4 regions of the Virgibacillus sp. DJP39 genome follow, and region 2 is predicted to be linked to each of the others. Evidence: riboswitches for the same ligand, from Rfam matches in the RefSeq annotation. Region 2 holds a riboswitch; each other region holds the start of a gene.
What was found. Region 2 has a riboswitch for thiamine pyrophosphate ahead of ACOI1D_RS15845 (YkoF family thiamine/hydroxymethylpyrimidine-binding protein). Riboswitches for the same ligand answer to the same signal wherever they lie in the genome.

Region 1 (8,439 bases), on a different contig from region 2:
AAAAATTAATGGATCTGGCTTTTTAAGCTTTTCCCACTCCGATATAAGAATAGGGTTGAAATAGTTTTCAATGCCAAGAGCCCTGATATTATCTAGTTGAAATTGCCCTTTTCCATTCGTGATTATTCCCATACGGATTGATTTATCTTTCAATTCCTCAAGCATTTGAATAAGATTAGGAAAGGCTATGCAACTATGCTTAAACTCGTATATATAGTCCTCCAGCAGTTTTCCCCATGGCAACTCTATGCTGAATTCTTCCACCATTTGCTGGTACACTTTATCCTTCCAGACATATCCATGGCTATCCAACTGTAAAAACCTAGTCGTATACACCTGTTTTGGAATATGACCCAACAAATTAATCATCCGCTCGTATTGCCCATCGATAAAATTCCTAACCGACTGATCACGATCCAACAACGTCCCATCTAAATCAAATAACACAGCACGAATCATAGAAAATACCCCTCAAATACTATTTTTCGACATAATTCGGGTGGTGCCAGGCACCGTTATTTCTTCTCCACTATTACTACTTTTAAATAGTTACTTTGTGGAAAGTGTGCGTGGGTCTTAAAGTCGCTTGGCAGATTGAATTCTTCCAGTACTCTATAGTTTGTTTGGGTTTCTTTGAAGGCTTTTTCAATGAACCCTTTAAATTTTTTCATTCCAAACGATGCATTATTCGTTGAAGCAACAATAACCCCATTTTTTTCAGTTATGGCGATCGTGTCTTTTATGAGCCCTGAGTAATCCTTCGCTGTACTGAATGTATGCTTTTTTGAACGTGCAAAGCTTGGTGGATCAAGAATGACGAGATCAAACTTCAATTCTTTTCTTTTTGCATATTTAAAATACTCAAAGACATCCATCACTTTTATATCCTGCTGCTCATAATCAATTCCATTAACACTGAACTGCTCAATAGTTTTACTTTGGCTGCGTTTTGCCAGGTCGACATTTGTTGTCTTAGCCGCACCGCCAAGTGCTGCTGCAACAGAAAAAGCACCAGTATATGAAAAGGTGTTTAATACATTCTTTCCTTCAGAATATTTATCTCGAATGGCTTTCCTTACCTGCCTTTGGTCCAGAAAAACTCCAACCATAGCACCATCATTCAAATACACAGCATAGTTCATACCGTTTTCTTTTATGATAATTGGAAATTCGCCCCGTGTACCTTTTACAAAATCATCGTCGTCAATGTATTGACCCTTTGTATCAAACCGCTTCTTTTCATAAATTGCTCGATACTCGCAAAGCTCATCAAGTACACGAATCACACTATCTTTAAATGTGTAAATTCCTTCACTATACCAATTGATTAAATAATACCCAGCAAAGTAGTCAATCGTTAACCCACCTATACCGTCACCTTCCCCATTAAAAACCCTGAATCCCGTTGTGTCGGCACTTTGATATAAGGCAATCCTGCTATCCATTGCTTCTTTGATTCTGGATTTAAAAAACGAATAGTCAATCGCTTCCGCTTTATTCTTCGTCAACACCCAGCCAAGACCTTTATTTTGATTACCATAATATCCCTTTGCAATAAAATTACGGTTTTGATCAACCAAATGAACGATAGATCCTTCGTTTTTAAGAACGTTCGTATTTTTAATAAAATCCTTTTTAATTAAAGGGTAACCTGCTTTATAATCTTTTACATAGTTAGACGCAATGGTTAATTCAATTACTGTTGTCATAATTTCATCCTATCAACTGTTTTTTTTATTATCGCATGTAGAAAGGAAAAGGAAAAGGAATGTAAAACCTAGAATGTAACTCACTCTTTTGTTTAAAGCTTCCTAATCCTAAAATTATCTCCCAGTACAGCCCAGTTTTCAGGAAATGGATTACCTAAAACCCAGTAACTTACACCCCTAAGACCATATTCTTTCACCGTATTATACTTAGCCTGCACACTTCGTGCATCCTCAAACCAAACTTCATGCTCCTGACCATTTTCGTCCACATAGTGAAAAAATGGTGATTGATAGGTAGTATCATAGTTAATGGAAACATTATACTTATCCGCTAATTGCACCGCCTCTTTTGGACTTACTAGGGTTGCAAAAGTTCCTTCCTGCCAAGGGATTTTCCAATCACGTCCATACAATGGAACACCCATCAGGATTTTATCACGAGGGATAACAGTCACAGCATAATCCAATATATCACGAACCTTGTTAATCGGCGCGATAGCCCATGGTCTTCCACCAGCCCAACCCCATTCGTAGGTCATAATGACAACGAAGTCAACGATCTTCCCGTGAGCTTCATAATCATGAGCCTCATAGAGTAACCCCTGTTGAGCCTCACTCTCTTTTGGTGCCAGGGCAGTAGAAACGGTAAACCCTTCTGGATGCAATCGTGCTACTAATCGACGTAAAAAGTTGTTATAATTTTCACGATCCTCCGGGTATACATATTCAAAGTCAATATTTAATCCGGTGTAGCCTTTTGCTCTCATTTTTTCCAAAATATTTGTAATTAATGTTTCTTGCAGTTCCGGATTTCTAAGAATGGTTGCTGCTAAGTCGGAATCGAATTTCCTCCCTGCAAAGTTAGTTAACACTAAAAGCGGTGCAACGTTTGTCGCTCTTGCCGCTTCCAGCACTTGTGCTTCCTGCATTTCTGTAATTGTCCCATTCGCCTGGACACTATAAGTAAATGGTGAAAGATACGTAAAGTTACTTCCTAATGCCAGAACCTCCCGTCTTCCCTGCTCATTTGTCTGTGTTACATAAGCATTCACTTCCGTTATAGGCCGATTCGTAACCGGTATTCTTAAACGTTGACCTGGATAGATATAAGACGGGTTGGTAATGTTATTTGCATCGACAATTTGATTAACCGGCACTCCATACTGCTGGGCAATACCCCAGAGAAACTCCCCCACTTGAACAACATGCGTTGTATACGGTATTTCCAATAACTCTCCTACGAAAATCAGTGAAGGATTGGTAATGTTATTTGCTTGAGCAAGTTCTGCAACGCTCACGCCATACCGTTGCGCAATTTTCCAGAGATTATCACCTGGCGTAACAACATATTCCTGTTCAGGGTTTGGAATAACAATCGATTGACCGATTACGAGTGAATCAGGATTTTCAAGCTGATTAACTAAAACGACTTGATTAACATCATTGCCATACTGTTGAGCAATTCTCCATAGTGTTTCTCCACGTTGCACCACATGTATCTTCATTTTATCTCCTCCATTTATCATTCCTATCTGTCATAATATTCAAGAGGAGCCTAAATTGTTATAGCTATAAAAAGAGTGGTTGCCTGGAAGATCGCCTAGAATGAATATAAAATCTGGAAAAACACCTTCTGATGTCTTTCCAGTCCTGCTTAGTTATTCTCTAATGTATTGCAATATACCATATTCGTCCTGCTGCACATTAAGTGTTTTTGGGATACGAATATATAATGCTTGTGCGCCCAGTATAAGTGAACCATTCAAGTTCATTGAATCTCCTTCTGTGAATTGATTCATGATAAATTCTTGTTTAAAAGCAGTAAAGTTTAACTCTAATTGATCAGGCTTACTTATAATTAGTCTATTATCCCTCAGCTTAACTTGAGCCAGCTTGATCCGATCTGACACATTCATACCTTCAACATAGGTAGGTGTCTGGTAATACATTACTTCTACAATTCCGTCGTTTTCCATCTTTTCTTCTACGAAAATCGAAATCCCATTGACGTCATTACCAGGAGCTAAAAAAGTTAGCATTTCACCTTTAAAGTCAAACTTCCACTTTTTCGCAATGAATTTCTCATCAATATCGGCTGCATTTCCATTGTGAAGTGACTTTACTAAATACGAAGAACCTAAGTCCGCCTTTTCATTTGCGATTGAACCTGAATTACTTGGAATTAGTAAAAACATACCTACAGAAATAAGCAAAATTAGTAGATAAGCTCCTAGCATCCATCTTATTTTTTCCCCAGACAAATATTTTCTTTGTTTTTTTGTATTGCGTTTAATCACAAGAACAACCAATCCTATAATTGTAATAATTATGATTATAGGCATAAAAGTAAATATGTTCATCGTCTAACCTCCATTCGATTAGACATTAACGAAGAACAAAAGAATACCAATGCAATTGTTACAACAATTTTTGATGAAAAAATTATGATAGATGACTCCTCGAAGTAAAACGCTGTGATTTGAATGAGCGGATACGCACCTGCAACACTTTCTGCAAAAAATGCGAATCCTAAAAATAGAACTGGTATAACTACCACAAGAATACGATTCAGTTGTACTATTGTCCCCACCAAATAACCTAAGGAAGCAAAAAGAAACACATAAAGGATGGTTGCAGTTAAACCTGTAAAGAAATCCGATAAGCCAGGACCTGATCCAATGCCCACAATTTGGCTGTGATCAAGCACATAATACATTAAGACTTTCAACAAATAAGCCGACAATAGCGCCGTTACTGCACCTATTATGCTGGCTATCCCTAAAAATAGCATGTTTGATAGATTAGCAGTTACTCGATTCGTAACAAATATAAAGTCATCTTCCCTGTATGCTTTTGTAGTAATAAGAATTGCGCTAATAAATGCCCATAGTATTGTAAAAGCGACAACTGTATCAGCTGAGAAGTACCTTATGTTGACATTAATTCCACTGGAGCTTGAGCTTCCTCCAGACATACCTGATCCTACAACCAAAGAAAATATGATAGCTAGTAGTTGGAGAATCATCAGTGAATAAAATAAACCGGTATAAGCTTTCCACTTATAATTTAATTGTTTTATCACCAGATTGGCCATACTAGGTTCTGTTAAAGACATCATCAATCCCCCCAGCCTTTTTATTTGTTAGATAGATACATAAATCACTGGAAGGTATTGGTGAAAGAGTCAGCCCAGCTTCTCTTGCACTTTCTAACTCTTCTTCGGAGAAGTTATGTTTTAGTACAACATATGTATGATCGCTCCCTAGATTTTTTGAGTAAATAACTTCCCTGTTTTGTATCAATACATTTATATTTATCGTTTCTCCAGTTGCGCCAATTGCATATTCTCTTACTTCATCTACTGATAAATGAAGGCGTTTCTTACCGTTTTCTATTAATATTATGTCTTCCAGGATATCTTCCATCTCTTCCAAATAGTGACTCGAAATAATAATAGACCTTGGATGAGCTAAATAATCTTTTAGCAAGGCTCGGCAAAAATCCTTTCGTACGCTTGCGTCCATTCCAGTCGTCGGTTCATCGAAAATAGTTAACGAACAGCGTGATGCTAGACCAAGAATTATATTAAACGTACTTTTCTTTCCTTTTGACAGACGACTATGGAATTGGTTTGGGTTAAACGAAAAATAATCAAGAAGACGAAAGGCAAGATCTTTATCCCACTTTTCATATAACCTTCCAGCTTCATGCAGTATTTCCAAAAGTGTCAATGAAGTAGGAAGATCCATTTGATCATCAATAAAAATTGTGTTAGCTGAAGTTTTGATATTGTTAAATGGCTGTTCCGAAAACACCTTAATATCACCAGAAGTTTTTCGCCAAAATCCAGCAATTATTTTCAGCAATGTAGTTTTTCCTGCTCCGTTAGCCCCGATAAGCCCTGTAATTTTATTTTCTGTAATAGACATGGATATCCCGTTTAAGGCTATCGTTCTACCGTGTTTTTTAGTTAAATTTGTACATTCAATTATATTCACTCAGTTTCCCCCTTACGTTCATTCATGAAAGACTTGATCATGACAACTAGTTCATCCTCGTTAACATTCAAACGTTCCGCTTCTAACACAATCTCTTTTACTAATCCTTTTAGGTTCTTATCCTTTCTTTTTTTCGTGATAATCTCAATTGCATGATCTGCCACAAACTTGCCCAGTCCACGCTTATTAAAGAGTATGTTCTCATCAGAAAGAATATTTAATCCTTTCGCTGCTGTGGCAGGATTTATCGTATACATTTCTGCAAGTGCATATTGCGAATAAACCTTCTCACCCTTTTCAAACGTTCCATTCAAAATCTCTTCCTCAATCCACTCCGCAATTTGTATATAAATTGGTTTCGTGCTGTCTGTGTTAAGAATCAAGTTTAACCCTCTTCCCATCCAAGTTAGTACATTAGTGTTGTAACTTAGTATATTACCATGTGGAAAATAATGCAAGTTCATAATGGTGCCTGGCACCGCCCGAAAAATGTTAATTAATCATGAAAAAGATGCCTCCCAATTGGGGGCACCCTTTACAAGCCCTTATTCTCCTACTTTTATATATTCTCCAACAGGCCATTTTTCACAAGTGTATGCCATTTCCCAGAAGGACAATTCCAATTGGCAGCTTTTACGAAATGCAGATTTCATCTTTTCTCGTTCCGCTGGGCTGGCTTCAGCGGCTAATCGATCCAATATATTGCGCATTTTTAACGTGGTTTCTGCTACCCGTTCATCTGCATAAAAGGAAATCCACGGAAAAAAAGGATGGTCCTTCCTGGGCTGATATTCTTTCATTAGTTCCTGACCAATTTCTAAATACGTCCATGGACATGGCAAAAGCGCTGCAATCACTTCACCAAGGCTTCCCGTGCAAGCATGATACATCATATGTTTTACATAATGGTCTGCTGTTGGTGGGAGCGGATAGCCTTGTAACTCCTCATATTTAACGCCAATTTGCTCACAAAAATTATTATGGGGATGGATTTCACTATTTAACACAAAGTCGACTTGGTCGTTGAAAAAGCTTATATCTTTCCGGTTTTTTGATTTTGAGATTGCAATCCCATAAATATGGATAAAAGCATTTAAGTATTCATAGTCTGCCTTTATATAGTGTGCAAGTGCCTCTTTTGGCACATCCCCTCTTCCAATCGACTGAACAAAGGAATGATTGAAAATCGCTTCATACACATCTTGATTTTCGTTACGTAATGCTTCAGAAAAAGTCATGTAATACCTCCTAAGGAAATGTGTTTGGAAGCTACTAGAAGAAAGATAAAGTAGATAAATAGAGGATACTTCCTCGCTACTTCCCTGCGCTGGCATTATCCAGATCAGGTTCAAAGGGATCAAGGCGTTTCCTTGTCTCAGCATACTGCACCCCTAGTAGTTCCGAAATTTTCTTATGTGTTATTCAATGGACTTACGTTCTTAACCCTAACCATAACTAAGTAACCAATAATTGCTCCTGAAATACTACTCACCAAAAATGATGGTAAGAATATAAATGCACCAAGTGAGCTACCCATTAGTAGATTTGCATATGGTACCGAAAATAGAGAACCAATTATTCCAGTTCCAACCACTTCTCCCACAACAGCAAATATCTTCCGTTTAAATTTCTTATATAATAATCCCGCTAGAAGCGCACCTATCATACCACCAGGAAAAGCAAGCAACGTTCCAAGCCCTAGCATATTACGAATTAACCCAGTCATAAACGCAATAACCACCGCTGGTCCAGGACCCAGTATTATTGCCGCCATTACATTGATTGCATGCTGAGCAGGGTACGCTTTGGCTATTCCAGCTGGAAACCAAAGTAACTGGGCTCCAATTGTACCAAGAGCAATAAACACCGCCATCGTTGTTAAAAGTCTTGTGCTATACACCTATTCACCTCCTTTAAAGATTTTCTAGTGACCCCATCACCCCCCTTAATATAAACAATCATTATTAGTTGAGCACTCTTGTAGCTAGTTCTAAATCACGCGCTGCTTTTTTATAAGTTCCTCCTTGACTAATTGCCGAAATTACCGATATACCAGTCGCTCCTGCATTGATGATTTCTCCTGCATTCTCTTTTTTAATTCCACCAATCGCTACAATTGGAATGGTTACATTCTTACTGATTTCTATTAATCTTTCTATTCCAATCGGCTTAAGTGCGTCCTCCTTAGTAGACGTTCCATGAATAGGTCCAACTCCAAGATAATCTGCACCTTGTTCTTCTGCCAGGATAGCCTCTTCAACAGTTGACACTGAAACGCCCACATACATACCTTTGGGCAAACGCTCTTTCACCTTTATAATATTTTCGTCCTGCTGGCCAATATGAACCCCATTAGCTCTAAGCTTAATAGCCAACTCAATATCATCATTGACAATGAATGGAACGTTGTTTTCAAGGCAAGTATTTCGCAACTCAATTCCTAACGTTAATTTACCAACCCCGCTTTTTGCATTGAGCCCTTTTTCTCTGTACTGAAAGATTGTAATGCCTCCTTCTATTGCTTGCTGCAGTACATGTGCAGGATTTTCAGAAGTGTTCACACTGCCTAGAATAAAATATAAACGAAGGATCTTTTTATCTAGCATCATTTTTCTTCCCTTCTAAGGTGAAGTTTTGAGTAATAGCCTTTGCCTTCACTTCTTCCTCTGTTAACCCATACAACTCATCCAGAAAGGCTGGCAAAAAGCTTCCAGGTCCAGCGCAATTCTCAT
Region 2 (8,439 bases):
TTTATATTTATTTTCGTCTTTTACTCATGAACAGTACGAAGGTGAAAAAAATAAAATATACAATTCCAATACCTAATAATACGTTAATAATCCACTCGATAATTCTCCCCCCCAATAAACCGAAGTCGTTTATACCCGTTTATTCAACAATTTACATCCCCTAAAGAATACCAAACAGAAAAGGCAGTAATGTTTTAATGACAAACCATATAATAACTAACAATATAGTTAGGTGTAGAGTAATACTTACCTTTTGTCTGTACCTTTTTTGTACTTTGGATTTAGGATTAATGAAACCCCATAGGCCTAAGTACGAGAGTGGCTAGTATTACAATTAGGTTGTAAACAGAATGCATATCCAAAAACTTAACTGCAATCACTATTGAAAGAATTACTGCATTAGTTCAATGTCCTAACACCTCAATATTAATCTCGTCTCTGTATTTATTTTAACATAAATATTCTGAAACCTTGGTTGCACTCATGCATAAAATGACCATCAAATTAGCATACAATTTGATGGTCATTTTAAATTTATATTTTAAAGGACTGTGGAAGGTAATAGAGTTATTCGAAACGCTTATAACTGTGGAAATGCTTGCTCCAATACGAGTTGTCGAGGCTCGTGACCTGTACACCACTTGAGCTCGTATGAACAAATTTGTTATTGCCGATGTAAACGCCCATATGAGAAATCCCACTTTTGTACGTTCCTTCAAAAAATACAAGGTCACCTTTTGCAGGTTGATCAACATAAAAGGATTGGTTAAAGTACCCTTGAGCGTTAGTACGTGCAAGGTCTTTTCCAGCTTGATTATACAAATAATAGATAAACCCACTGCAGTCAAACCCGCTTGGTGTGGTCCCACCCCATTGATAGGGTGTACCAGCAAGGCTTTTTCCAACACTAATTAATGTAGTGACGGAATAATCGGTTTGTACTTCGTTTTCTGTTGATTCATCAGTAGACCCTTTGGTATTTAGTGCCTGTCCTACAAAAATAGTAGAAGACGATAAATTGTTCCAGGTCATTAAATCGCTTACAGAAATGCCAAATTCATGGCTGATCCCCCATAATGAATCTCCAGCCTGTACATGGTATACCGATGAATCGTTATGTAATGTGTTTGTTCCCTCGGTACCTTCGATTGTTAAGGTCTGTCCAGGATAGATAACAGTAGAGGATAAACTATTAAGTTCCATAATCCTAGTGTAGGAAGTACCATAACGTTTTGCGATACTGCTTAAGTTGTCACCTGATTGAACAGTGTAGATTTGGTTTGAAATTGAAGCGGTTTGTAGTACTTGATTTGGATAAATGATTGTATTCGATAGTTGATTGATAGATTGTAAATCTGCAATACTTGTATTATATTTTTGAGCAATAGACCATAGAGAATCTCCATTTTGTACCGTATAGGTAGCTGCTTCAGAATGTGATGCCCATCCAGCAGTTAGTACAGCAGTTGCCGTTAATGTCATTACCATTTTTTTCATGATGTCGATCTCCTTTGATGTGGGATGACATCAGTATAGCATTCGAATCACGAAATTTTGTGACTTGTTACATAATTGTAATGAGGTAAAATGTAGCAACGCATACCAATCGCTTATGCAGTCTATGACTCGCTTAAGCCGATGAGTTTGATTATTACATAGATTCATAAAATCGTAATAATACTGGTAAAATTTGCAGTGGCCTGGTGTTCGTAAAACTCTTTCAATAAGGTTTTGCTTTCTTAGTTTGCCTTTAGTTGCGTATATAATTGTTGATAAGCTTTTGCCTCGTCAGATACCCCTTTTTGCTGGTACATTTTCATGATTCGCCAAACAGGATCAGGGTCTTGTGGTTGGAGCTCCATTTCCCAAAAGAAACATTCAAGTGCCTGGTCATATTGCTTAAATTCAGCGAAATAATCTCCTAACTCCATCATCCGATCAAGGTTATCAGACAACTTTACCATATTTGATACTTTATTTAGGCTTAATGAATGTGATGCTAGTTTTCTAATAGGGGTAAGTAAATCGTCCACTGCCTGGAGATCGTTATTAATAAAAAGCTTTTCGACAAGCAAAGCAATGGTATGTTCAGAGTCCTTTAGGCCATTAACCTTAATGAACCGTTCCAATAACGGAAGAAAGTCATTTAAGCGTGCTTCAATTATATGATGGTCGATATGTGACCAGACGCGAGTCAGTAATCCGTCATAGGAAGCGGGTAAATTGTCAATAAACGGTAACAGGCACGTAGCGGCATCTTCATACTGTTTGTCGTCTATCATTTTTTCAATGGTCTGCTGGGATTCCCGAAGAATGTGAAATGGGTTAACGTTAAAGGTAACAAGTATTTTTAGCCATTGTTTAAAAGGAATGAACTTACGTGCAATGTCAGTGTAAAACTCGATGGGGTATGCTCCCGGATTGTTGATGAATCTTTCAAGCGATAAGCAGAGCACTTCAGAATAACGTTCTTCCGATAACAGGTGATCTTCAAGCAATGTGTGAGTAGAGGGATCATGTCTGTTTTCAAAGCAGTAAAACTCAACGTAAAGTGGATCCTTTTTATAAATAGAAGATAGTGAAGAGGAAGAATAAAATTGGCTGTACGTTTTGTATTCATCTGAAACTAAGCGGTCCTGAGTAGCTAATGAAGAAGAAAACGTTGACAGTAGTTGATTGACTTGAAAGGCTTCAAGAAAGTTTCCGTTTCTTCTAAAGTGTAAAATGATTTTATCTATTACCTGGGTTAGTTTTTCTTTAGGGAAAAATGAGTCAAGAGCGGTTGCGATGTAGGCGACGTCCTTAAGCGTGTAGTGATCCTGTAAATAATTGAAGATGTTACTGGTGTTAGGTGTCTTTATTGATTTACTTGTTATTAATGCTGGAATGAGTGGATTGTTTTTTTCAAAAGATATCCCAAGATTTCTTGCTTGATCAATAAATGAACCTTTCTCAATTGTAGGCAGTAGATCGCCGTAAATAATTGAGTTGTTATAAAAAACAAGGTAAAACTGCTCAGACAGAACTGTCTCAACCTGCAATATTTTCATTTTCGCAAACAGTGTCAGGTTTACAATTGTCCCTTTATGTACCTTTTTCTTATCCTTAATAACGATTTCCTCTGATTCAATCATTTTTTCCATCATCTTACCCCCCAGATTTTATTAGAATTCTATTTATATTCTAACATAGTTAGGATGAGCTGAGTTAAAGACTATAAAAATCCTACCACGAGATAGGATGTTTATAGTTAATTCCATTTAGAGCTGACCACTATACCATTTGAAGTAACCTAGATACCAAGAAACGTATGCTGCGGATAACAAAGTAATGACCATAAGACTTAAAAAGAGCCAGTCACGCAAAGAAGTGGAAAAGCGTCGATAAAAAGTGCGCTCTTTTTCTCCAGTAAAACCTTTTGATTCCATTGCCATTGCAGTACGTTCTGCTTTTCTGATAGCACTTGCTAACAATGGTATTGAAAACCTTTTGTATTGATTCCATTTTCCACGAATTGTTTTTGCCTGATCAAAGCCGCGAACACGATGGGCAGAATGAATAATTAATAGTTCATCCTTCATCATCGGCAAAAATCGATACCCTGCCAGGACACCATAAGCAATTCTTGGTGAGAGCTTTAATTGTTGTATCAGACTTAAAATAAAGTCAACAACGTTTGTGGTAAAAATAAATAATAGTGATAATGATGCTACACTCAAAACTCGGAGCGAGAGTGCAAGCGCTGTGACAATTGATTCTTTAGGAATAGTTATTCCCAGTAATGATAATACTTCCTCTGGATGCTTAGGTGTATCAGCAAAGATAACTGTCGTCCATAGCATCCCGAATGCAATGACAGAAAAGGGTAGGAAGTATAAGCAGTATTTCTTCCAATCTATTTCTCCACCAATAAATGTTAACGTGATAGTAAAAATCATAAATAGAAGCGGTGTAATTGGATCAAATACCAACGCCAATAAAATGACTACCAACACTATCGTTAGAGCTTTTATACTTGGGTTAAGTTGATGCAGAAACATAATGGGCACCCTTTTCATAGATTTGTTGCAGCTGGACTTGAATCGGGCGTTCAAGCTGCCAGTCTCGTAATGTCTCGGTTGACTCATCCCATAGTTTAGTAGGATGACAGTCAGCAACGATATTTCCCTGATCCATGACAATTACTCGTTTGGCATAGTGGTGGACAATTTCCATATCATGCGTAATCATGACGATTGTCGTACCCTGCTCGTGTCTTTCGTATAGTAAATTCATTAACTCATTAATAGAATGAGCATCCTGTCCAAAGGTTGGCTCATCTAAAAGAAGCAGGCGTTGATCGTCCACAATCATTGCTGCGACGCTTAAGCGTCTTTTTTGGCCTTGGCTAAGAGTGTATGGATGCTCATTTTCAAGATTTAACAGTCCACACTTGTTTAGGATAATTTCAACTTTTTCTTGTACGTGCCTGGCGTCCATGCCCGTTATTTGTAAACCGAATGCGACCTCGTCATATACAGTATTCGTTACAAATTGATGCTCTGGATTTTGGAATACATACCCTATCCCGTCTCCCAGATAAGACTTTATCCCACGGATAGTACCTGTTTTTGGCTTCTGAATTCCTGCCAGAACTCTGGAAAGTGAAGTTTTGCCACTACCATTTGCACCTACAATGGCAACAAATTCACCCTCATGCAACTTAAGGGATATGTTTTTAATGATTTCATGCTTTTTTTTCATCCAGGATAGATGTTCCGCCTCTAGTAAAATGTCTGGAACATCTTGGTTGGTTGATGCTTTCTCTTCCAATTTAATCGACTGCCATTGGTCTATCTGCTCTGCAAATTCCCTGATAGTCAGCGGGATAAAATTTCCTGAATTGCCTCGTTGTAGTGCATATTGGGTAACTTTTGGCAGCCAGATACCTTGCTCTTCCAGGAGCGGTAAAAGACGATTGATACCGGTTCGAAGTGAGCCATCATAGAAGACTTCTCCAGATCTATTAAGTAAAAGACTGCGGTCAAAGAGATCCATCCAACCGTCTAATTGATGTTCAATGACTATCAGAGCAAAGTCATTTTGTTGTTTCAACTTCTGAATGGTTGCAATCAAATCTTTCGTAGCAAGAGGATCTAAATTTGCAGTTGGTTCATCCAGGATTAGTAAACTCGGTTCCATGGCCAAGATGCAGGCTAAAGCCAGCTTTTGTTTTTGACCACCAGAAAGAGATGCGATATCTGATTTCTTATAGGGTGCTAAGTTAACAAGTGAAAGTGCTTTGTCTATTTTATTTTCCATCTCATCATGTGGAACGTGTATATTTTCCAAGCCAAACGCAACCTCGTCTTCTACTGTAAGCATGCAGAACTGTGTTTCTGGATCTTGAAATACAACACCCACATGACGACTTAATTCACCAGGCTTGTATTCCGTTGATTTCTTACCATTGATCATGACATCGCCAGTCATCGTTCCATCTAATTCACGGGGGTACAAACCGTTTAAACAAAAAGTCAACGTACTTTTCCCGCATCCACTTGGACCCAGTAATAGAAGTGTTTCGCCTCTATTTAATTCAAAGCTAACTTTTGATAAGGTATCCTGATCCAACGGAGTGTCAAATCGTAAGGACAGTTGTTGTACACTTAAAATGAAATCTTTCTTCATGCTGCGCGTTTCTTTCTATGTTCTTTTCCTAAAGCGTAGCTGGACAAGACTCCTGTTTGAGCTAAACCATCGCTTAGGGCCTTTCCGAGTAATCCAGCAAGTAACGCACCGCTTATCATGCGTGCAACAAACATACCTATTACATAAGGAGTAGAAAGGGCAGCAAACCCACTTAGGAAGTAGCCATATGCAAAGCTAAATACAGCTGCACCAACACCGGAAGCCATTAACACCCATGTAGAGTAGTTTTTCCACCTGGTCATTGCAAACGCGGATTCAGCACCTAAACCTTGAATCATTCCAGAAATAATTAGCATTGGACCGACCGCGCTGCCAAGCATAACCTCAATCATAGCAGCAATGGTTTCAGACATGAATGCAGCTCCTGGTTTACGAATAATGTAAGCCGCAATAATAGATACGATAAACCAAATTCCAAATATAAGGTCATAACCAATTGGGCCAAAGAACCCTACAAGAATCTTTCCAACAGGGAGAAATGCTAAATACACAACCCCGAATACAACCGCCAGTGCCGACATGACTACAATTTCTTTAAACCGCCAATTATTCATGTTCACCCACTCCTTTAGTCGATGGACTATTTGCTGAGATTGAGACTGTCATTACGGTATGACTTGACCCACCATCCACTGTCGCATTAAAGACCTGTTCTAATCCATCAAAAATTTTGACCGATTCACCGTCCAAGCGGGTAGAATAATGTGCATGCGAAACATCTACATGCTTTTTCATCGCTTCAATCTGTTCCATAATGACATCCATGTAGTTACCACCACCCAATGGATAAAGAGAAAATTTAGCCGCAGCTGGTTGCTTGATATCACTGACCTGAGGGCTGTTTACGGGTATATCATCTTCTGCCATGTAAACATCTCCCGCAGAGTCTCCTGGACACCCTAATGAATAAGTTGCCTCAAATGCAACATGCTCACCGGTCTTTGCTGCTTGAATATAAATGGATTTCGTCACGTCAAAAACATGGGTTAACCTCCCGCGCACAGTTGTCGTAACATCATCCGTATCCATCCAAACCTTAGAAGTATCCACATTCGCAAGAGCTGCCGTAATAATCTCCACAAACCCATCACTCATCGGATGAATAGAAAAACTACACCCAGCAATACCAGAATCCGAACAATTTTGAACTACCATAATAAAAAACTCCTCCTTTTGCGGTGCCTGGCACTACTAGACAGGTGGGGCACCAAATAAATTTCTACGAACAAAAAAACTGCATCCCCGTGGAATGCAGTCTGTTAGTATGTATGAGAAAATAAAGTAATACACGCTTCGACCACACTTCCCCACGCTAGTATTATCTAGTTCGGGTGCAAAGGGTCAGAACAGAACAGTTCTTCTCAGCCGATTAATCAGCTCCCCTAGTGAAAGGTTACTATGCAGTTTTTCTACTTCTATCTTAACGAGTAAGTTTTAAATTGTAAAGAGGATAAAGAAAAGTCTGGTCTCCTCTTGTTAAAATAGGAACCCTGGCATTAGAGTTGTTTACTGTACAGGAAAGTGCTGCAATTTCCTTAATTGTTAGCATTAGTCCCCATAAGCTTTATTCACCTTGATTGTTTTTGTAAAGCATACCATAATAGTACAATACTTCTTCATAATTTTGAATGATGAAACACAGAATATAATTTATTATAAGCAACATAGCAATAGAGTCTTTTCAATTAATAATACTAGTATAACTACCAAGGAGGAAAAATAAATGAAAGACGGAGTTATTTCATTAGGAGAAGCATTAATAGACTTTATTCCAACTGATGGAACAAACGAAACCTACCATAAGCGTGCGGGTGGGGCGCCTGCCAATGTTGCAGTTGGGATAGCGAGACTGGGAGGAAAATCCACATTTCTTGGGAAAATAGGAGATGATGTATTAGGTCGCTTTTTGCAAAAAACGCTTCATGATTATGGCGTGGATGCTAAACGAGTTCAGTTTTCTGCCGAGACGCGCACAGGTGTCGTATTTGTAACGAATGCAGAAGACGGAGAAAGGAGCTTCGACTTCTACATAGATCCGAGCGCTGATCGGTTTCTCGAGGAATCGGAAATTAACGAGTCGGATTTTAACGACAATAAAATTTTACATATTGGTTCGATTTCTTTAATTAGTAGTCCAGCCAAGGAAGCCACTCACTACGCGGTTAAGCTGGCAAAACAGAATGAAATGATTGTCTCTTATGATCCTAACTTGCGCATAGGTTTGTGGGATTCGGAGCAGAATGCGCGTGAAACAATCAGCAGTATGCTGGGCCACGTTGATATATTAAAAATATCGGAAGAAGAATTGGAGTTTATTACCAGAGAAACAGGTGTGAGTAATGGGGTCGAGGCATTAAGTCAGTTTAATATACCGCTTATTCTTGTTACACTAGGAGATCAGGGTTGTTATATTTACACATTAAAAGGTTCTACGCATGTACCGGCAATGAAGGTGAAAGCTGTTGATACGACTGGGGCAGGCGATGCGTTTGTGTCCGCAATGCTGTATGCAGTAAATAAGTATGATGGGACTATAGAGGATCTTTCCCTTCAGGAAGCATCCAAGATGGCAGAATTTGCAGCTGTTTCTGGTGCTTTAGCAGCATCTGCAAAGGGTGCAATGACAGCACTTCCCAAACTAGCAGACGTGCAAAAATATTTAATCAACTAGGGAGTATAGCATTACTTAATTTGGTAGTGTGGATATGTATACAAATTTTTTTGAAAATAACTTCCGAAATACAATGA
Region 3 (4,186 bases), on a different contig from region 2:
TTTATCCATTTATCGAATTCAAAGATGTTTTTAACCTTCTATAAAGGAATTTTGATGGCCAATGTAGAAAATGATAAGGGTTAGCAAAAATAAGAATTGAATAGGTGGAAAACAGTTTGAACAATCAACAATTAAACGACATAAAAGAATTACAGTTACTATGTGAAAAGGAAGATAAAATACAACTTAAATTAAATTGGGAAATGCTAAAGTCACGAAAGGAAAAGGATGAAATGGATTTCTACCATTACGAAGATGGTTCTTTAGTTGGGTTCCTGGCTATTTACCAATTTGGTAATAAGTATGAAATTTGTGGAATGGTCAATCCGGGTAACAGGAATCGTGGCATTTTCACGTCTTTATTTAATCAAGCATTAAAAGTAATTCCTCATGAAGCAAAGGAAATATTACTAAACACTCCTGCTAACGCAGAGGCCGCAAGAAACTGGCTGCAAACAAAAGCATGTGACTACTCATTTTCAGAATATCAAATGAAATGGGTCCCAGTACAATTGGAAGTGAAACAACCAATCGTTCGTTTAAGGAAAGCCGGACCATCCGATTTGGAGACCCAAATTAAACTGGACATAGAATGCTTTGAATATGATCCTGCCGGTGCACGGGATTTCAATGAAAATAATGGTTACAGCGAAAGTAAAGTTTCCTACATGATTGAAGTAGAAAGTGAAGTTGTCGGAAAGATAGGTATCCAGAGGGATGAGAATGAAAGCTATATTTACGGTTTTGCTATTTTCCCTGAATTTCAGGGCAAGGGCTATGGAAGGAATGCGCTTATTCAAACCGTGCTTGCTGAGAAAAAAACGGAGGGGGTAATTCTGCTGGAAGTTGCTGCAGAAAACAAGAATGCATTAAAATTATATGAAGAATGCGGCTTTTATTCTTATGAGGTGCAGGATTATTATCAGTTTAACAGAGTTAGGGGATAAATCTGTAGACGAATGTATTAAAGAAAAGTGCTAAACTTGTTAAGAAATTTATCTGAGGGTAAAAAGTATCTGATAAGGGTTTTCTAAGTCAAAATGTAAGAAATAGAAAGATTGAGTTTGACACCATTACTAAATTAGCAACATATTACACATATGTCCCAAAAAGAATAGAATTTGGTACCTGGGTGGTATAAATAGTTTCTATAAAGGAGCTTTTAAATTGCGATCGGAAAAAGAAAAAATGTTAACTGGTGAGCTTTATAAAGCGTGGGATCCATCTTTAATCAAGGAGCGGATCCATGCAAGAAGTTTAACCAGACAGTTTAATCAATCGTTAGAGACAGCCGATGTTGAGCGGGTATCTATTTTAAAAGAGCTCTTTGGTTCGACTGGTGAAAGGATTGAAATTGAACCAAACTTTCGGTGTGATTACGGCTATAACATTCATGTTGGTGAAAATTTCTATATGAATTTTGATTGTATCATTTTAGATGTTTGTGAAGTTAAAATTGGTCATAACTGTGCTATTGCTCCAGGGGTACATATATACACAGCTGCACACCCAATTGACCCATTGATAAGAATCAAAGGTCCTGAGTACGGAAAGCCCGTTGTGATTGGTGACAACGTTTGGATTGGCGGTAGGGCGGTTATAAATCCTGGCGTTATAATTGGAAGCAATGTTGTTATAGCGTCTGGAGCAATTGTTACAAAGAACATTCCTGACAATGTAGTGGTGGCTGGAAATCCAGCGAAAATCATCAAGCAAATTGATCAACAGGAACATGAAAAATAAACAAGTAGGGAGAATTTTCGATATGAAACGGGTAGATGTAGCGTATTCATTAATATACGATGAAGCAGAAGATAAAGTACTTATGGTAAAAAATAATAAATACAACAACTGGACCTTGCCAGGAGGTTCTGTGGAAAAGGGAGAAACACTGGGGATGGCTGCTGTACGCGAGACTAGAGAGGAAACCGGGCTGAAGATTGAAGTAGGAGATATCGTTTCCGTGAATGAGGCTTTTATGGAGAAGGATGGACATCATGCTTTGTTTTTTACATTTAACGCAAAAGTTGTTGGTGGAAAGATTACGATTATAGACACGGACGATAAAGTAGGAATTGCTGAAGTAAAGTGGGTTAGTTTAGCCACAGCATCTGATTTAATGCCGTATTACGAAAATGGCGTGAGAGCCTTGCTTGAATCAGCTATACCTTATACATTTCAAGGTGTAAAAAATTAGTATGGCATATGAATTTTCTATTATGACGCAGGTGCAGGCTGAAGAAATAGCGTTCAACTGGAACTACAAGGGTGTATATTCATTTTATGATATCCAAGCAGACGAGGAAGACTTTTTAGAGTTTGTTGATTCAGAAAAACGTGGTGAATCTGTGTTTGTTGTTGAGAATGAGAACGAGTTGATCGGTTATCTCAGTTTGGATAAAACAAGTGCCCTGACGATTGATATCGGATTGGGAATGAGACCTGATCTTACAGGGAAGGGGAAAGGGCTAGCATTTTTAGAAGCGGTATTAGCTTTTGTTAAGGATTCCTACCAGCCAGTTAAAATTACACTAGCGGTTGCGACATTTAACCAGAGAGCAGTAAAAGTATACAAAAAAGCAGGATTTAAAGAGAAGGAAACCTTTATGCAGAATACCAATGGAAGTACATATGAGTTTGTGAAAATGGAATTACAAATATAATCGATTCAATAAAAGGAAGGTGCCTTTCTAGTGGTGGTAGGAAGGCGCCTTTTTTCGACAAATAACGCGGTACCAGGCACCATTGACAATGTTGCGTGTTCGTGGTTAAGTAAGGTTATAACTTAATAGAACGTCCACTGGGGGTGCCGTTTGGCTGAGATAAGGAAAGTTCCTTTATCCCTTTGAACCTGATCTAGTTCATTCTAGCGTAGGAAAGTGGAGATCGGTTGTTTAGTGTAGATATTTTTCTGACTATTGCATATTCAGACCACTCCAATTTCTGGGGTGGTTTTTTTGTTGAACTAAATATAACTTAACTTCATCATAAAAAAACCAGCCCTTAGTGGGTTTCTTATTTTAAACTGAAAGGGGTTTCTTGTATGAAGCATTCTATTCCAACAGTTCTAACCATTGCTGGAACTGATCCAACTGGGGGTGCTGGGATTCAAGCTGATCTTAAGACATTTCAGGAAAGAGAAGTATTCGGTATGAGTGTTGTGACGTCAGTTGTTGCTCAGAATACAGTCGGTGTACAGGATGTCCAGCATTTACCAATAAAATTTATCATGCAGCAAATGGAGAGTGTACTTACTGATATACCGCCAGATGTAATTAAAACAGGTATGATTGCCAATTCAGAAATGATGGAAGAGATAGCAAAGACAATTAGGAAACACTCGATTCCTTATGTGATTGACCCTGTAATGGTTGCAAAAAGTGGTCATCACTTAATGGATGTAAATTCGATACTTACGTTGACTAATCAGTTGATCCCACTTGCTACAGTAGTGACACCCAACATACCTGAAGCAGAGGTGTTACTCTCCGAATCAATTGAATCAGTTAATGATGCAGAAAATGCAGCAAAACGTATTGTCCATGAATTGGGTGCCAATGCGGCAGTTGTAAAAGGCGGTCATTACACCCGTGAAGAAGCGGTTGATATTTTATATGATGGAATTTCTATTCACAGGTTTCCAACAGTGCGAATAGATACCAATCATACACATGGGACTGGTTGTACATATTCGGCTGTAATCGCTGCTGAGATCGCTAAAGGTAGTTCTGTCTATGACGCAGTCAGGATTGCAAAGTTATTTGTCACAGATGCTATTTTCTATAGCTTAAAGCTAGGAAAGGGTAATGGACCAACAAACCATTGGGGTCATCGTTTGAAAGGATTACCAAAAATAAATGGGGGAATTTTCAATGAATTATCTTAAGGAAATTAAAAAACAAAAACCTTTAATTCATAACATCACGAACGTGGTTGTCGCTAATTTTTCAGCAAATGGCTTATTGGCTCTTGGGGCATCACCAGTAATGGCAAATGCACCTGAAGAAGCCGCTGAAATAGCTGCTCACGCGAATGCACTGGTGCTGAATATTGGAACGTGTAATCGAGAACAGATTAAATCAATGATACTCGCTGGAAAAGCCGCTAACAAAAAGGGGATTACCGTTATTTTAGACCCTGTAGCAATAGGTGCAACAATTTTTCGCAAAAGTGCGGTCAAGGAAAT
Region 4 (8,439 bases), on a different contig from region 2:
CTAATTCATCCTCATTAACGGGTAAATCACCATTATGGTTTGAAGTAGCTTTGACTAACGCAGGTATATCCAAGCCATCTGAATTATAAAGTGTTACATTACGATCGCTTACTGCCACAATCTTGTTATTTAAATAATTACATTTGTGCGCCTCAAGTGCTGTAACCGATCCAACATTTCCAAAACCTTGTATTGCCATAGTTAGATCTTTGTCACTATGATCTAAAGCTGTTTTCGCGAAAATATTTTCTCTTTCTTCGAGCCATTTTTGTTGTCCATTTACAAAGTCATGCAACATATATCGAAAAGTAAAATAAACTCCTTTACCTGTCGCTTCTCTACGTCCTAATGATCCTCCGTTTATGACACTTTTCCCTGTAAAGCTTCCACGATAATTACTGCCAGGACGGATACTTTTATACTCACCCATCATCCAGTCCATTTCACGATCACCGGTTCCTACATCTGGAGCTGGAATATCTTTATCCGGTCCAATGATTTCACTGAAATACTGGACATATTTTTTACATATCAAATGTAGATCCTTGTCTTCGTACTCTCTGGGATTAATAACAACCCCACCTTTTCCCCCACCGAATGGAACCTGGTGGAGTGCATTTTTTAAGGTCATTAAGGATGCAAGATTCGTTACCTCATCTTCACTGACGGACTCATGAAACCGAATACCACCCTTGTACGGTCCTAATATATTATTATGCTGTACCCGGAATGCCGGAATACGTACCACTTTTCCATTTTCTAGTGCAATCCGTAAGAATGATTTATTTACAGAATTGGGTGTTGAAAGAATAGACACTAATGAGGTAAAAGCTTTCTTTCTCGTTCCATCTTTCAGGTCTGGCAAAAATGACCCATCGTCGTATAGAGCATCTAGTGAGTCATTTACAATTGAACTTGTATGTTCAGGCATAAGTAAGGTAACCTCCAATAAAATGTTATTTAGAACTCATTCTACTAATGATTTCCCTATTTTCCAATATTTATGCCTTTACTGTTTTAAAATAAGAATACCGCAATCAGCGTGGATATGAGCAGACCTGATACAACTGGTATAAAGTTTTTTCTCACTAGATCCATAACAGATACACCACAAAAACCTGCAATCGCAATTAAAGAGGACCATGCGACAAGTGTTCCTCCACCAGTCCAAATCGCCCCCATTTGACCTATTGCAGCAAGAGTCTCCGTATCAATCGATCCGTTACTGAGAGAAGCTGATAATGCACCAGTTAACGGAAGGCCAGAAAATCCAGAACCGTCTAAACCAGTAATAATACCGATAATTAACACACTAAATCCTGCCAACAATGCACTTTGCGGTAAGAACTCTTGTGTATACTGAACGATGTCAAATAAGAATGCAGGTGGATTTTCATTAACACCAAGTATACTTCCAGCAAAATCAGCACTTCCCAAAAAGAAGAATCCCGCAATCGGAATTACAGGCCCCATCGCCTTAAAGGCAAAGATAAACCCATCTGTTATATGGTTACTAATATAGTCCAGTGCATGCTGCTTACCAAAGGCTACAGTTGCAAGCAGGAGTAAAATAACGGCTACACCACCAATGAATGCAGCACCACCTCCACCCTCAAAACCACTCATCCGACCGGATACTAACTTTGTGTAAATCATATAAATTACAACAGCAAGTAGTGAAATCGGGACTAAAATTGCAAACACCTTACTCCACGTAGTGAGATGTGATCCATAAGCCTTGTTGGTAGTCTGCCTTTCCGTTTCCAACTTTGCTAAATCTTGTTCAATTAACGGACTATCTTTCTTCCGGATTGTTTTTCTGTACATTAAATAGGCGATTAAGATTGCGGTACCACCAGTAATTAGTGATAATACTAATGCTGAATCTGCTACCGCAGCTGTACTTATACCAGCGGATTTTGCTGATAAACTTGGCGCAACCTGCACGATATAATCAGATGACAATGCCATCCCCTGCCCAGCGATTGCGATGGCTACAGCTGCCGTCATCGCAGGCAAACCGGCACGAACTGCTGCAGGAACCAACAATGCACATATCAATGGTACTGCTGGTGTTGGCCAAAAGAATAACGAAATCACATACGTAACTGCAATTAAAACAAAAAACGACACATGACCATTGACCATCATCTTTTGGATTGGTTGAATCATTCGTCTGTCTGCACCTAAGTCTCGCAAAGCATGAAGTAACGCCATCATAAATGTGATAATTAAAAAGATGCTAAACAGCTCTTGCGCTGCAACAAGATTCGCATTAAAAATCGACGTGAATCCATCAACTAAACTACCCTTGTAAACCCAAGCTATTACAAAGGTCCCAAGTAAGGTAGGGAGCACAACCCCTTTTTTGAAAATCATCGTTCCAATAATCACTAACGTGAAAAAAGCATAGAGCCAATGTGAAACAGTTAATTCCATACCCCTTCTCCCTTTCTCACATCCTCTTAATTTTTGAATGTGTTATAACCTATGCATTGCTATTGGCTGGGGTGAAGGGAATTAGTATGGGAGGATTTAAAAAATGCGGATTTAAAGTTGGAATTCCGAGGAATTGTAAAAAATCGAGCAGACCTGAGGTAATATCGAGCACACATGATGGAAATTCGAGCGGCCTCGGAACAAAATCGAGCACACATGGTTTGGTGCTCGATTTCATGTAGTTGGTGCTCGATTGTTGTGGTTGTTGCTCGATTTCTGCAATTCAGTGCTCGATTTATCTAGTTTTTAACAGTGACCATTGTTCAAAAAAATAAAAAGACAGCCATGTTACCAAAGGGCTGTCTAATTTTTCTCGCTTTCTTGCTTTACAGCACAGGCATTACATAGTAGTTTACCATTTTCCTGATATCCATCAAAAAAACCATCTTCACAATATACTTCTTTTCTACAAGTTTGGCATTCACCTATTAATTCGCGCACACGCGATCACCTCTGACTAAAGTATACATTAGAAAACTAGCAGCCTTGATAAGACCAAGACTGCCTTTTTTAAAGTACGTGATATGTGTGTGTATTCTTTACGCTGTGTTTAACATTGTTTTTGGCTGCTTATGGAATAAGAAGAAAACAGCAATTGTACAAATAATAAATGAAGGCACCATGTACGAAATGTTATATAGTAATGAATACATCCAGACAGTTTGACCCTCAATTGCTGATTCAAAAAAGACAACCCCTGCAAAGTAGTGGGAAATAAATCTTAGCCCCGTCCCTACTAATACTCCTAACATGATATAAGTAAGGTACTCTTTCGTTGCTCCATCCTTAACTGCAACTTGCACTTTTTTTGCGAACAATCCTGCAAAGCCCAAAACAGTGAAGGCTATTACATAATCCAAAAATCCTTGCACTGGTGTTAGAATATATGCGGTACCAACAGCGACTTGTAATACTCCCCATAGAAATCCTGACAACAGTCCTCCCTTGATCCCCCATCTAAATGCCACAATAAAGATGGGTATCATCGCAAGTGAAATAGATCCGCCCTGTGCCCATATTTTAAACGACAAAAATGGTGCTAGGTCTAACACAAGTGCTAAGGCTGTAAAGATTGAAACTTCAACTAAAAACAAAATTTTCTTTGATCGCATAACATATACCTCCCCTATTTTTTCCAAACAAAAAAAGCAATGCCTAGGGGAAGTTTCCTGATGGGGAATCCACACACACATCGCTTTTTATCCATCAAAAAAGTCACGATCCCTACGCTAGTACTAACTAACAGGTTCAAAGGGTCAGAACATCTTCATGTTCACTCTCAGCCAATTGGCTCCCCCTGTAGGCTTTTTATATTGCTTTAATCATTAAATTCAGTATAACGGATATCTAGTAGTTTAACAACATCTAAACCACTAAGAGATTGCAAGAAATTCTTCTACATCTTTAACACATAGTTTCATTGCATTTTCCCAGAAATCGGGTTTCGTTAAATCAATATTTAAATGTTTTTCCGCCAGATCCTCTACATTCATTTGACCAGTATCGCGTAATAATGCAATATAGTCTTCTTCAAAATTCCCATTTGAATTCAATGCATGTGCATAAAGTCCCAGGCTGAACAAGTAACCGAATGTGTATGGGAAGTTATAAAAAGGAACACCAGTGATATGAAAGTGAAGCTTGGATGCCCAGAAATTCTCATCGTAATCAGCAAGGGCATCGCCATATGCTTCCTTTTGCGCCTCTACCATTAGTTCATTTAACCGGTTTACGGAAACTAGACCTTGTTTTCTTTCCTCATAAAAACGATTTTCAAATAAGAACCTAGCATGTATGTTCATAAAGAACGCTACACCACGTTGGACTTTATCCTCAAGTAAAGCCATTTTTTCTTCACTATTATGTGCCTGTTTCACAGAGGCATCAGCCACAATCATCTCAGCGAATGTTGAAGCTGTTTCTGCAACATTCATAGCGTATCCCTGGTTCAAACCATGGATATCATTCATCACGTGCTGATGATAAGCATGGCCAAGCTCATGTGCTAAGGTAGCCACATTAGAAGAAGTGCCGGAATAAGTCATGAAGATTCTCGTTTGCTCACTGTCTGGAAAGCTAGTACAAAATCCTCCTGGCCTTTTTCCAGTGCGATCTTCAGCTTCTATCCATTGTTTATCAAATGCCATTTGTGCAAAGTCAGCCATTTTAGGGCTAAACGATCTGAACTGCTCCACAATAAAATCAGCACCTTCAGAGAAGGAATACGTTTTTGCAGAATCAGATAAAGGTGCACCAATATCAAACATGCTTAATTTTTCAATTCCTAATAAATCAGCTTTCTTTTGTAGAAACTTCACAAATGGCTTTTTGTAATCTGAAATAGCCTTCCACATTGCGTCAAGTGTTTCTTGTTTCATTCGATTTATTGCTAGGGGTTCTTTCATAACACTATCCCATTCACGGTGCTTGTATTTCTGCAGACGGAATCCTGCTAAGTGATTTAGTGTTTGCCCAAATAATTCTGCATTTGCTTTCCATGCCTTGTCAATCTGTTCTGCAACATGTTTTCGAACGGAGCGATCAGAATTACTCAATTTATTCGAAGCTTGTCCTACAGAATAAGAGTTCCGCACACCGTCTAATTCCAACTCGACACTCATATTTCCAACCAACGTATCATACATCTGGCTCCAGCCATGATATCCGTCTACTGCTAAATCATTTATCAATACTTCCTGATCAACAGAAAGCTGCTCCTTAGCTTTTTCTCTATTTTCATTTAGTACAAACGCTACCTCCCTTAAAAATGGGTCTGTTAAAAGTTCGTTCCACTTCTCGTAATCTATTTTTACTAATTTTTGATCAAAGTTAGTTCGAATTGCGTCCATTTCTGCTTTAAGCTCACTACGCTTTCCAACTAGTAAATTTGCGTTAACGTCCTTGACGTTTTGAGCACTTAAACAGCTTATGTATGCGAACGCTTCCCGTAACTTTTTCATTACCCCTTCAAATTGGTTAACAACATTTGCTAACATTTCAGGGGTAACGCTATCTGGATCAAAGTTTTCAACGTAAATCGAAAGTTTATCCATATTCACCTTATTTTCTTTCAAATAGTAGTCGAACTGCTCTGAAGTACTTCCACCCTCAAAGATGCTTTCCAAATCCCACGTAGGTACATATGTTTTTTGCATCTAAACTCTCCTTAATTTTTTATTTAAAAATCCACTTTATCCATTATAACGATAATTTGAAATAGTAACATCATTTTCATCTAAATTTCACCCCATACTTTGGATGGGCATAGATATTTACCGTACCAAAATCCCGTGTTTTAATCGTATAAACATACGGACTTGGATTTTTTAGTATTCTATAATCTAAGCCGTTAAATTTTGCAGGTCTGAGAAATCCTACATCATTGCCTTTAGTCGGGTGTTTACCTAATGGATAAACACGCCAGGATGCAGCACTTGCAGGAAGTTGTAAAATTTTCATTTGGTTGGTTTCCCTACTGATACTATTTGGACTGGGTAAAATATAATCATTTCCAATAAACAGACAAAACCCTTTCACAACAGCTTCAGCATAGTTTTTCCAATTATTCTTTAATTGGTGGATATCGTCCTTATTTGAATCCGCAAATCCATACTCAACTATTGCTGTTGTTACGTTACCGGTGTTGCGGTTCATAAAATAATAATCAAGGTTTGAATTAGTTGGTAGCGTTCGTGTGAATATTCGCCTGACATTTTGGCCAGAATCCTTTATCTCAGATCCTATTCTGTCAGCCATCTCCTTACCGCCAAATATGGAATGGATGATTTCGGCACCATCCCCTGCGCCTGCATTTATGTGGTTTGAATGGCAAAAAGTTGCTCCACTATTGCGTACAATTGCTGTTCTAGCCTCTGGCGTTAGCGTAATATCCGAGTTTCTTGTCAACATTACCGGTATTTTCAACTCTTTATAACGATTAAATTGATACAAGGATATCGCTAAATTCATTTCTTTTTCCTTCCAAAAATGATTTGAACCGCCTCCAGGGTCTTTCCCACCATGCCCTGCATCAATGATTAACAATGGATTCATATGCTAGTTCCTCCCCTTAATATGTTCTACCTTTATAATCGATAGCTCCTATTAAATGGTGGCACTCTCTATAAAATATTTACCAATCTATCCTTTAAATAACTGTTTCCTGTTTATCCCTGCTCAATTCGGGGAAATAGTTTATTACTTTCACATGTACATTTACTTGACAATAGAATCTAATGATTATATACTTGGTATCGAAAAGTAAGTAACATACTATTAATAACACGGAGGTAGATAATAATGGCAAAAGTAAAATGGAATGTAGACGCAGCGCATAGTTCATTAGAGTTTGTAGTAAAACATATGATGATATCAAAGGCAAAAGGTGTATTTAATGATTTTGATGCAGTAATCGAGGCTGATCCAGATAATCTTGAGGATGCTACCATTCAATTCACTGTAGATATAGCTAGTATTGACACGCGTAAGAAAGAACGTGACGAACACTTACGTTCTGGAGAATTTTTTGATGTAGAAAATCATCCAAAAATGACATTTGCAGCTACAGATATTAAGAAGAAATCAGATAGCAATTATGATGTAACTGGTGAGTTGACCATCCGCGGGACAAAGAAACCAGTAACATTTGATGTTGAATATGAAGGTTCTGGAAAAGATCCATGGGGTCAGGAAGTTGCTGGATTCAGTGGTTCAACTAAAATTAGCCGTAAGGAATTTGGCTTAACATGGAACGCTGCACTTGAAACTGGTGGCGTAATGATAGGCGACGAAGTTAAAATAAACATTGAAATCGAAGCGATTAAAGAAGCTTAAGCAACTATTTCAGAAGACTCTACTTTTCTACAGTAGGGTCTTTTTTTATTTCCTCATATTAATGTAGATATTTTATATAGCCGGTTTGAATACAAATACATAAAGGGTAAAGAATATTATATATCTAATATCCAAAATTTAGCACATTTTTAGGTAAACGACGCATGAATTTTTGTAAGAGTGAAAAGCTATCATGATGATAGTGATACTTTTAACGAGGAGGTAACGATGTGCCCTTAAATGTCGCGCAAAAATTAATTAAAGATCACCTGGTTTCAGGGACGATTGAGAAAGGAAAAGAAATAGGTCTGAAAATCGACCAAACATTGTGCCAAGACGCAACAGGAACAATGGTAATGCTGGAGCTTGAAGCTATGGGACTAGATTATGCGAAAACAGAAGCATCTGCACAATATGTGGATCATAATCTAATTCAGGTCGATAGCAAAAACCCAGATGACCATTTATTTCTAGAAAGTGCCTCAAAACGATTTGGTTTGCATTATAGTCGCCCAGGGAACGGTGTAAGTCATCCAATCCACATGCAGCGCTTAGCTAAGCCTGGGAAAACACTGCTTGGGTCTGACAGCCATACCTGTGCAAACGGCTGTATGGGTATGCTCGCTATTGGCGCTGGTGGGATTGATGTAGCAATGGCTATTACTGGTGAACCAATTTACATTACCATGCCAGAAATTATGGGAGTGGAAATAACTGGTGAGCTTCCGGATTGGGTAAGTGCTAAGGATGTTATTTTCGAAATGCTTAGACGTTATGATGTTAAAGGTGGAGTTGGTAAGATAATCGAATATTATGGACCCGGACTCGACAATTTATCAGCAATGGATCGCCATGTTATCGCTAATATGGGTGCAGAACTTGGAGCAACTGCAACTGTCTTCCCATCCGATAAGGAGATTAAACGTTTCTTAAAACAACAAGGTCGTGAAGACGATTGGACTGAGCTTAAAGCAGACAAAGGAGCAACTTACGATTTAACTGATGCAATTAACCTCTCAGAGCTGGAACCATTGGTGGCTAAGCCTTCAAGCCCAGGTAATGTTGTATCTGTTACAGAGTTAAAAGGTACACCAATTTATCAATCGT

Region 1: it holds a riboswitch for thiamine pyrophosphate, as region 2 does, so the genes downstream of both, tenA (thiaminase II) here and ACOI1D_RS15845 (YkoF family thiamine/hydroxymethylpyrimidine-binding protein) in region 2, are expected to answer to the same signal.
Region 3: it holds a riboswitch for thiamine pyrophosphate, as region 2 does, so the genes downstream of both, thiD (bifunctional hydroxymethylpyrimidine kinase/phosphomethylpyrimidine kinase) here and ACOI1D_RS15845 (YkoF family thiamine/hydroxymethylpyrimidine-binding protein) in region 2, are expected to answer to the same signal.
Region 4: it holds a riboswitch for thiamine pyrophosphate, as region 2 does, so the genes downstream of both, thiT (energy-coupled thiamine transporter ThiT) here and ACOI1D_RS15845 (YkoF family thiamine/hydroxymethylpyrimidine-binding protein) in region 2, are expected to answer to the same signal.

The regions. Positions count from the first base shown of each region.
Region 1 covers NZ_JBMERP010000026.1:22,608-31,046, forward strand. The annotation lists gene ACOI1D_RS10465 (HAD family hydrolase) at 1-459, opposite strand, end outside; gene ACOI1D_RS10470 (class I SAM-dependent rRNA methyltransferase) at 516-1,709, opposite strand; gene ACOI1D_RS10475 (LysM peptidoglycan-binding domain-containing protein) at 1,802-3,214, opposite strand; gene ACOI1D_RS10480 (hypothetical protein) at 3,368-4,069, opposite strand; gene ACOI1D_RS10485 (hypothetical protein) at 4,066-4,824, opposite strand; gene ACOI1D_RS10490 (ATP-binding cassette domain-containing protein) at 4,805-5,707, opposite strand; gene ACOI1D_RS10495 (GntR family transcriptional regulator) at 5,704-6,090, opposite strand; gene tenA (thiaminase II) at 6,253-6,945, opposite strand; TPP riboswitch at 7,010-7,110, opposite strand; gene thiW (energy coupling factor transporter S component ThiW) at 7,119-7,607, opposite strand; gene thiE (thiamine phosphate synthase) at 7,672-8,316, opposite strand; gene thiM (hydroxyethylthiazole kinase) at 8,303-8,439, opposite strand, start outside.
Region 2 covers NZ_JBMERP010000060.1:250-8,688, forward strand. The annotation lists gene ACOI1D_RS15820 (LysM peptidoglycan-binding domain-containing protein) at 568-1,497, opposite strand; gene ACOI1D_RS15825 (tetratricopeptide repeat protein) at 1,740-3,143, opposite strand; gene ACOI1D_RS15830 (energy-coupling factor transporter transmembrane component T family protein) at 3,261-4,040, opposite strand; gene ACOI1D_RS15835 (ABC transporter ATP-binding protein) at 4,021-5,670, opposite strand; gene ACOI1D_RS15840 (ECF transporter S component) at 5,667-6,245, opposite strand; gene ACOI1D_RS15845 (YkoF family thiamine/hydroxymethylpyrimidine-binding protein) at 6,238-6,846, opposite strand; TPP riboswitch at 6,979-7,085, opposite strand; gene ACOI1D_RS15850 (aminoimidazole riboside kinase) at 7,415-8,362, shown strand.
Region 3 covers NZ_JBMERP010000026.1:31,409-35,594, reverse strand. The annotation lists gene ACOI1D_RS10540 (GNAT family N-acetyltransferase) at 117-947, shown strand; gene ACOI1D_RS10535 (sugar O-acetyltransferase) at 1,168-1,743, shown strand; gene ACOI1D_RS10530 (NUDIX hydrolase) at 1,766-2,197, shown strand; gene ACOI1D_RS10525 (GNAT family N-acetyltransferase) at 2,199-2,663, shown strand; TPP riboswitch at 2,793-2,895, shown strand; gene thiD (bifunctional hydroxymethylpyrimidine kinase/phosphomethylpyrimidine kinase) at 3,044-3,886, shown strand; gene thiM (hydroxyethylthiazole kinase) at 3,873-4,186, shown strand, end outside.
Region 4 covers NZ_JBMERP010000035.1:4,734-13,172, reverse strand. The annotation lists gene ACOI1D_RS12300 (Glu/Leu/Phe/Val family dehydrogenase) at 1-931, opposite strand, end outside; gene ACOI1D_RS12295 (hypothetical protein) at 1,018-2,439, opposite strand; gene ACOI1D_RS12290 (hypothetical protein) at 2,803-2,940, opposite strand; gene thiT (energy-coupled thiamine transporter ThiT) at 3,039-3,611, opposite strand; TPP riboswitch at 3,703-3,807, opposite strand; gene ACOI1D_RS12280 (M3 family oligoendopeptidase) at 3,873-5,654, opposite strand; gene ACOI1D_RS12275 (N-acetylmuramoyl-L-alanine amidase family protein) at 5,731-6,552, opposite strand; gene ACOI1D_RS12270 (YceI family protein) at 6,799-7,332, shown strand; gene ACOI1D_RS12265 (aconitate hydratase) at 7,563-8,439, shown strand, end outside.